Regions from separate parts of the Thermus sp. NMX2.A1 genome, predicted to be linked through region 2. Evidence: riboswitches for the same ligand, from Rfam matches in the RefSeq annotation. Region 2 holds a riboswitch; the other holds the start of a gene.
What was found. Region 2 has a riboswitch for thiamine pyrophosphate ahead of thiE (thiamine phosphate synthase). Riboswitches for the same ligand answer to the same signal wherever they lie in the genome.

Region 1 (3,395 bases), on a different contig from region 2:
CCATAGATGCCCTGGTGGAGGATACCGTGGCCCTGGCCGAGGCCCTGGGGCTGGAGCAGTTTCATCTTCTGGCCCACGGCTTCGGAGCCCTGGTGGCCCTGGAGCTCCTCCGCCGCTACCCGGAGGTCCTGGGGGCGGTGCTCCTTTCCCCCTGGGTGAGCTTCCCCTGGCTTTCCGCAAGGCTTGTGGAGGCGGCGGGGCTTGAACCTTTGGCCGACCCCGAGGCGAACCTGAGGGCGGCCTTGGAGAAGGCGGAGCCCAAGCTCCTCTTCGACCGCCTCATGTTCCCCACCCCCCATGGCCGACTGGAGTACGAGTGGGTGGCGGAGGGCTCGGGCATCCTGGGGCCGGATACCCCGGCCTTGGCCTTTTGGAAAAACGGCCTCTGGCGGCTGGACTACACTCCCTACCTCTCCCCAAGCCGCAAGCCAGTGGCCCTGGTGGTGGGGGAGAAGGACGGCACCAGCTACCCCTATGCCGAGGAGGTGGCGGAACGCCTCCGGGCCCCCATCCATGTAATCCCAGGGGCGGGGCACTTCCCCTGGTGGGACCAGCCCGAGGCCTTCGCCTTCCACTTTCAAGAGGCTTTGAGGGTCCTGAGGGAGGTATGGGCTTGACCGCTATACCGCAATCTCAGGTAGATTAAGAATCGCTCAAGGCCACCTGGACCCTCGGGCACTTGCAACCCCACGGCTCGTTTGCTATCCTGAAACCCGTTATGGGAACCCAAAAGGGCTTTTTTGCAATCACGGCTTTCAAGCCTTACCTGGTTTCCGGCGTTCTTTTAGCCTTAGCGGCCTGCGCCCCAACCATGACCGCAGGTGGCCCCGCTTCGGCCGGAGGTGAGACGGGGGCCTCCTCCGCCCCTTCGAGCTCGGAGCAACCTCAACCCGTAACCGCGGGATGGGTGTACCCCTTGTTCGCCCCAGATGAGAAGGCTCGGAAGGAGGCTTGCGATGCGGGCTATGCCGCTGGACTGGCCGGCTCCCAGGAGCCCAATCCAGGTGTAGCCGAGGTGGTAGGTGCCAGCGGGAACATCTCTTTCCAGAGCTCTTGGGGAAGCACTTACAACGTGTGCAAATCGTACGCCAGGGAAACCCGCGCCAAGCCCGAAGTCTTGCCTTTGGAGGATGTGCTGCTCTATGTCACCGATTCTCGCCTGGACTCTTACAGCGATCCTGCAAAACGCTTTGACGGCATTTCGATGGTCTTTTACGATGCTCAGGGCAAGGAGCTGGCGCGCCTACCAGCCACATTGAGTAGGTGGGAACGAGGTCTCCTTAGCATTCCTAATACGAATTATGGGCCATGGGTTTATGATGGATACTTCATCCTTTCCACGAACTACAACTGGCTTCCCGGAAACCTGAAGGCGGCCATCACCCGCGCGGAGTCCTTTGACGTCCTCGTTTCCCGGGGAAGGGGTGTGGAGCGGTACACCTTCAACAAGGCCAAGTTCCCCAACCTGCGATGAGTCTTCTGGGTTCTGGCCCAGGGTCCGCACAGACCCTACACCCCCGGAAGGCCTGGTCCCATGCACCTCGCCCCCAGGAGTTTCGGAGAGGGCCCTTAGGGCTCGCCAGCGGGCCCTTTCCGAGCAGGGTGGGATCCTGGCCTCTTTGCACCTCCTCCTAGGCCTAGGGTAGGGGAGTAGAATAGACCCGTCACCGGGGGTGCCCCACCTTGCGGGGCTGAGAGGATACCCTTGGAACCTGATCCGGGTAATGCCGGCGTAGGGAAGGTGACCAAGGCCCCTCCCGGTGACAAGGAGGGGTTTTATGTTGAGGATCTTTGCCCTGCTGGTCCTTCTGGCCTTCGGCTTCGCCCAGGAGATCACCGTCCTCACCCACAGCAGCTTTTCCCTGGATAAGGGGCTCATCGCCCGGTTTGAGCGGGAAACCGGCCTGAAGCTTCGCTTCCTTAAAGGGGGGGATGCCGGGGAGACCCTAAACCGGGCCATCCTCACCAAGGGAGCCCCCATCGCCGACGTGATTTACGGCTTTGACAACACCTTCCTCTCCCGGGCCCTCGAGGCGGACATCCTCCTGCCCTATCGTAGCCCCGAGATCCAAAACTTGAAGGCCACCTTGCTTCTGGACCCTACCTTCCGCGCCCTTCCCGTGGACTACGGTTGGGTGAGCCTGAACTACGACCGGGCTTACTTCAAGGACCGTCCCTTGCCCAAAACTCCCCAGGACCTAACCCGGCCTGAGTTCGCCAGGCTTCTGGTGGTGCAAAACCCCGCCACCAGCTCCCCGGGCCTGGCCTTTCTCATGGCCACGGTGGCCCGCTTCGGCGAGGATGGCTACCTGGACTTCTGGGCCAAGCTCAGGGATGGAGGGGTGCGGGTGGCCAAGGGCTGGAGCGAGGCCTACTACACCCACTTCACCCTTTACAAGGGGGATAGGCCCCTGGTGGTCTCCTACACCACCAGCCCCGCCGCCGAGGTCTACTATTCCGAGGGGAAGTACCAAGAGCCGCCCACGGGGAACCTCTTCCCCGAGCTGGCCTTCTTCCAGGTGGAGTTCGTGGGGATCCTGAAGGGGACCAAGAACCTGGAGGGGGCCAGGAAGGTGGTGGACTGGCTCCTTTCCAAGCCGGTCCAGGAGAACCTTCCCACGGAGATGTGGATGTACCCGGCCCGCCGGGATGCCAGGCTCCCCGAGGTCTTCCGCTTCGCGCCTGAGCCCCTTGGGAGTGTGCGTATGGACCCCAGGGCCATGGCCCAAAACCGGGAGCGCTGGATCGAGGAGTGGACCAAGGTGGTCCTGCAGGGGCAAAGCCCCGAGTCGGTGCGCCAGGGCAGGCGGTAGCGCCTCCCTCAGGCTGGGAAGGTGCCGGGCGGCTTGGGGGTTAGGCTTAGGAGGATGGCCTACGGAGGCTTTTTCGTCCTCCTCTTCCTGGGCTTAGCCCTCTTTTACCCCCTTTTCCGCATCCTGGCCCTGGGGGTAGGGGAGGGGTTTGCCCGGGCCCTGGCGAACCCCTACTACTGGGAGCGCTACCTCTGGAGCCTGGAGTATGGGCTTCTTTCCGCCCTCTTCACCTTGTCCCTGGCCCTGCCCCTGGCCTTCCTCTTCCGCCGTCGCTTTCCCCTTAGGGGGGTTTTCCTGGCTCTTTCCACCTTGCCCTTTGTCCTGCCCACCCCGGTAGTGGCCCTGGGGTTTTTAGCCCTCCTGGGCCCCAGGGGACTTTTGGGGGTGGACCTTTACGGCACCAAAACCCTCCTCTTCCTGGCGGCTGTGTTCTACAACCTGGGCCTTGCCCTCAGGGTCCTCCTGCCGGTGGCCTTGAACCTGGAGGGCCCCTTGCAGGCGGCCCGGGTCCTGGGGGCCTCGAGCCCCAGGGCTTTTCTAAGGGTAGGGCTTCCCCTCCTCCTCCCCGCCTTGGGTTCTGCG
Region 2 (3,395 bases):
TAGGACCTCCCAGAGGGATGCCCTCCATGGGGCTCGAGGGGCTCGCCACCTCCCGGGGTCGCATGGGGCCGGCCAAAAAGGCTTTCCTCCCCGCCTCCACAGCCAAACGAAAGGCCTCAGCCATGGCCACGGGATCCTGGGCCTCGGCAATGGCGGTATTCACCAGCACGGCGTCCAAACCCATCTCCATCACCTCCGCCGCATGGGAGGGAAGACCAAGCCCTGCATCCACCACCACCGGGGGCAGTGAGGCCTTCTCCCGGGCGAAGAGCTCCAAAAGGGCCCGGGTCCTCACCCCCCAGCCGGAGCCGATGGGGGCCGCCAGGGGCATCACCGTAGCCGTGCCCTGCTCCGAAAGCTTCTTGGCCAGGACGAGGTCAGGAGCGATGTAGGGCAGGACCAGGAAGCCCTCATCGATGAGCATCCTCGCCGCCCTCAGGGTCTCCACGGGATCGGGGAGGAGATAGGTGGGGTCAGGGATCACCTCCAGCTTCACCCACCTCTCCCCGGTGAGGACCCGGCCCAGCCGGGCTATCCTCAACGCTTCCTCCGCCGTCCTGGCACCTGCTGTGTTGGGCAGGAGGCGCACGCCCTCTAAGGCCTCGAGGAGACCCACATGCCCGGGCATCCTGGCCTCCACCCGGCGGATGGCCACGGTGACCACCTCGGCCCCCGCAGCCTTTATGGCCTCCCGCATCACCCCGAAGTCCCGGAACTTGCCCGAGCCCAGGATAAGACGGCTTTTAAGCTCTATGTCCCCGACCTTCCAGGTGTCCATCTAGCCTCCTTGCATGAGGGTGACCACCTCCACCACATCCCCCTCCTTCAGGACGTGGTGAGGAAGCTCCCGCCCCAGGTAGGCCTCCTCGTTGAGGAGGACCGCCACCCGGGAAAGATCCACGTCCAGCTCCTCCAGAACCTCCCTGAGCGTCTTGCCCTCGAGGGGCTTAGCCTCCCCGTTAAGCCACACCATAAAGCCGCTCCCTGAATGCCTGGGCCGCCCGCTCGGGGTTCTCAGCGTCCAGGATGGCGCGGACCACCACAACTCGGCGCGCCCCGGCCTCCAAAACCTCCCCCAGGTTCTCCAGGGTGATGCCGCCGATGGCGTACCAGGGCCTCTCCCCCAGGTTCTCCCGGGCCCAGCGCACATAGCCCAGGCCCGCGGCCTGCCTCCCCGGCTTGGTGGGGGTTTCCCACACAGGGCCTATGGAGAGGTAGTCCACTCCTTCCTCGAGGGCTCTTAGGGCCTGTTCGGGAGCATGGGTAGAGCGGCCCACCATCCCCTGAAAGAAGCGCCGGGCCTCCGCGGGCGTCAGGTCCCCCTGGCCAAGGTGCACCCCATCCGCTCCCAGAAGGGCCGCCAGGTCCGGCCGGTCGTTGAGGAAGAAGGGCACCCCATACCGTCGGGCCAGGGCCAGCATCCTTTCCCCCAGGTCCAGGATGGGCCTCGCCTCCCAGTCCTTGGCCCGAAGCTGCACGACCTCCACCCCACCCGCCAGGGCCCGTTCCGTCCGATCCAGCACCTCCGCCATGGACCAACCGGGCCTCGGGGTCACCACCAGATAGAGCCTTCCCAGCAAGCTTTCACCTCCCCAGCGCATGTGCCCTACGGGTAAAGCCTCAAGCGGGTATCCAGGGCCCACGCGGCCTGGGGAAAGGTCGGTTTGTAAGGGGATTCTTCCGCATAGGCTTCCCTCCGCCGGCATTACCCGGATCAGGTTCTAAGGGTTGCTGGGATGCTTCCCGCCGGGAACAGCTTGTGAAACCCAGCTCTCAGCCCCTCCATTGGGGCACCCCTAGCCTGTCCCTTCCACTATAGCATGCGGGGCTCTCGAAAACCCGACCTGGGGAACAGGGCATATACCCTTGACTTTCACACACTCAATGGTATATCATGCCGGGCAATCCCCCGGGGAGGGGGGAAAGGAGGCGGAATGGCAGGACTCAGCGTGGAGGCCGAAGCCGAAATCCAGTATCTGGAGGCCATGATTGCCCGCCTCGAGGCGGGGGAGGAAGACCCCGAGGACTTCCGGGTCTACCGCCTGAAAAACGGCATCTACGGCATTCGGGGAAGGCCAGAGCACCACATGGTGCGCATCAAACTCCCCGTGGGCCGGGTAAGCCCGGAAGCCCTAAGGGTTCTGGCAGAGGTGGCGGAGCGGTATGCAGAAAACCGTCTGGCCCACGTAACCACCCGGCAGGCGGTGCAGCTCCACCACGTGCACCGAAGGGACGTACCCCACGTCCTCCGGGCTGTAAACAGGGTGGGCCTCACTACCCGCGAGGCCTGCGGCCACTCCATCCGAGCCATCACCTGCTGCCCGTACGCCGGAGTTTCCCCTGAGGAGCCTTTTGACGTGACTCCCTATGCCGAGGCCGCCTACCGCTACTTCCTCCGTCACCCCGTGGGGCAGAACTTGCCCCGCAAATTCAAGATTGCCTTTGAGGGGTGCGCCACAGACCATGCCCGTACCCCCATTCACGACATCGGGGTGGTGGCCGCGGTGGAGGGGGGCAAAAGGGGCTTCCGCCTTTATGTGGGCGGGGGCTTAGGAGCGGCTCCCATGAGCGCGGAACTTTTGGAACCCTTTACCCCAGAGGAGGACCTCCTCCCCACCATGCTGGCCATCATCCGCCTCTTTGACCGCCACGGTAACCGCAAGGTCCTAACCCAAGCCCGGCTCAAGTTCCTGGTAAAGAAGTGGGGAATTGCCGCCTTCCGCGAGGCGGTAAGGGAGGAAAGGCGGATCGTGAAGCTCACCGCAAGCGGTGAGGACCTAAAGGCCTGGCAACCTCCCCAGGACCTCCCACCCCCAAGCCTTCCCCCCCCTCCCAGGAAGCCCTTCTCCTTCGCTCCCGGGTTTGATGCCTGGCGCCGCACCAACCTCGTTCGTCAAAAGCAAGAGGGCTACTACACCGTGGCCGTGCGCCTTCCCCTTGGGGATATCACCCCGGAAGGGCTCAGGGCGCTGGCGGATATCGCCGAAACCTACGCTGGAGAAATAAGGAGTGCCATCAGCCAGAACTTACTCCTTCGCTTCGTGCCCGAGGACGCTTTGGGTGGGCTTTACGAAGCCCTGTTGCGGGTGGGCCTGGCCCATCCTGAGGCCCACACCATCCTGGACATAACCCGCTGCCCTGGAGCTGACACCTGCAACCTGGCCATCACCCGCTCCCGGGGACTGGCGCAGGCCCTGGAAGCGCACCTCCACACCCTTCCTCTGACCCATGATCCAGCGGTGCGGTCCATTAGCATCAAGATCTCCGGTTGCCCCAACTCCTGCGGTCAACACCACATAGCCGATATCGGCCTTTACGGCTCAAGCCGTAAGGTAGGGGAAAACGAAATTCCTCACTACACCCTCCTCCTGGGGGGGCGCACCCGGGAGGGGGAG

Region 1: another riboswitch for thiamine pyrophosphate. It lies ahead of TNMX_RS12080 (thiamine ABC transporter substrate binding subunit); the one in region 2 lies ahead of thiE (thiamine phosphate synthase).

The regions. Positions count from the first base shown of each region.
Region 1 covers NZ_ATNI01000126.1:9,160-12,554, forward strand. Annotated here, with positions in the region: gene TNMX_RS12070 (alpha/beta fold hydrolase) at 1-617, shown strand, start outside; gene TNMX_RS12075 (hypothetical protein) at 908-1,474, shown strand; TPP riboswitch at 1,660-1,757, shown strand; gene TNMX_RS12080 (thiamine ABC transporter substrate binding subunit) at 1,779-2,813, shown strand; gene TNMX_RS12085 (iron ABC transporter permease) at 2,868-3,395, shown strand, end outside.
Region 2 covers NZ_ATNI01000049.1:8,504-11,898, reverse strand. Annotated here, with positions in the region: gene TNMX_RS03805 (thiazole synthase) at 1-778, opposite strand, end outside; gene thiS (sulfur carrier protein ThiS) at 779-973, opposite strand; gene thiE (thiamine phosphate synthase) at 960-1,580, opposite strand; TPP riboswitch at 1,675-1,808, opposite strand; gene TNMX_RS03790 (nitrite/sulfite reductase) at 1,935-3,395, shown strand, end outside.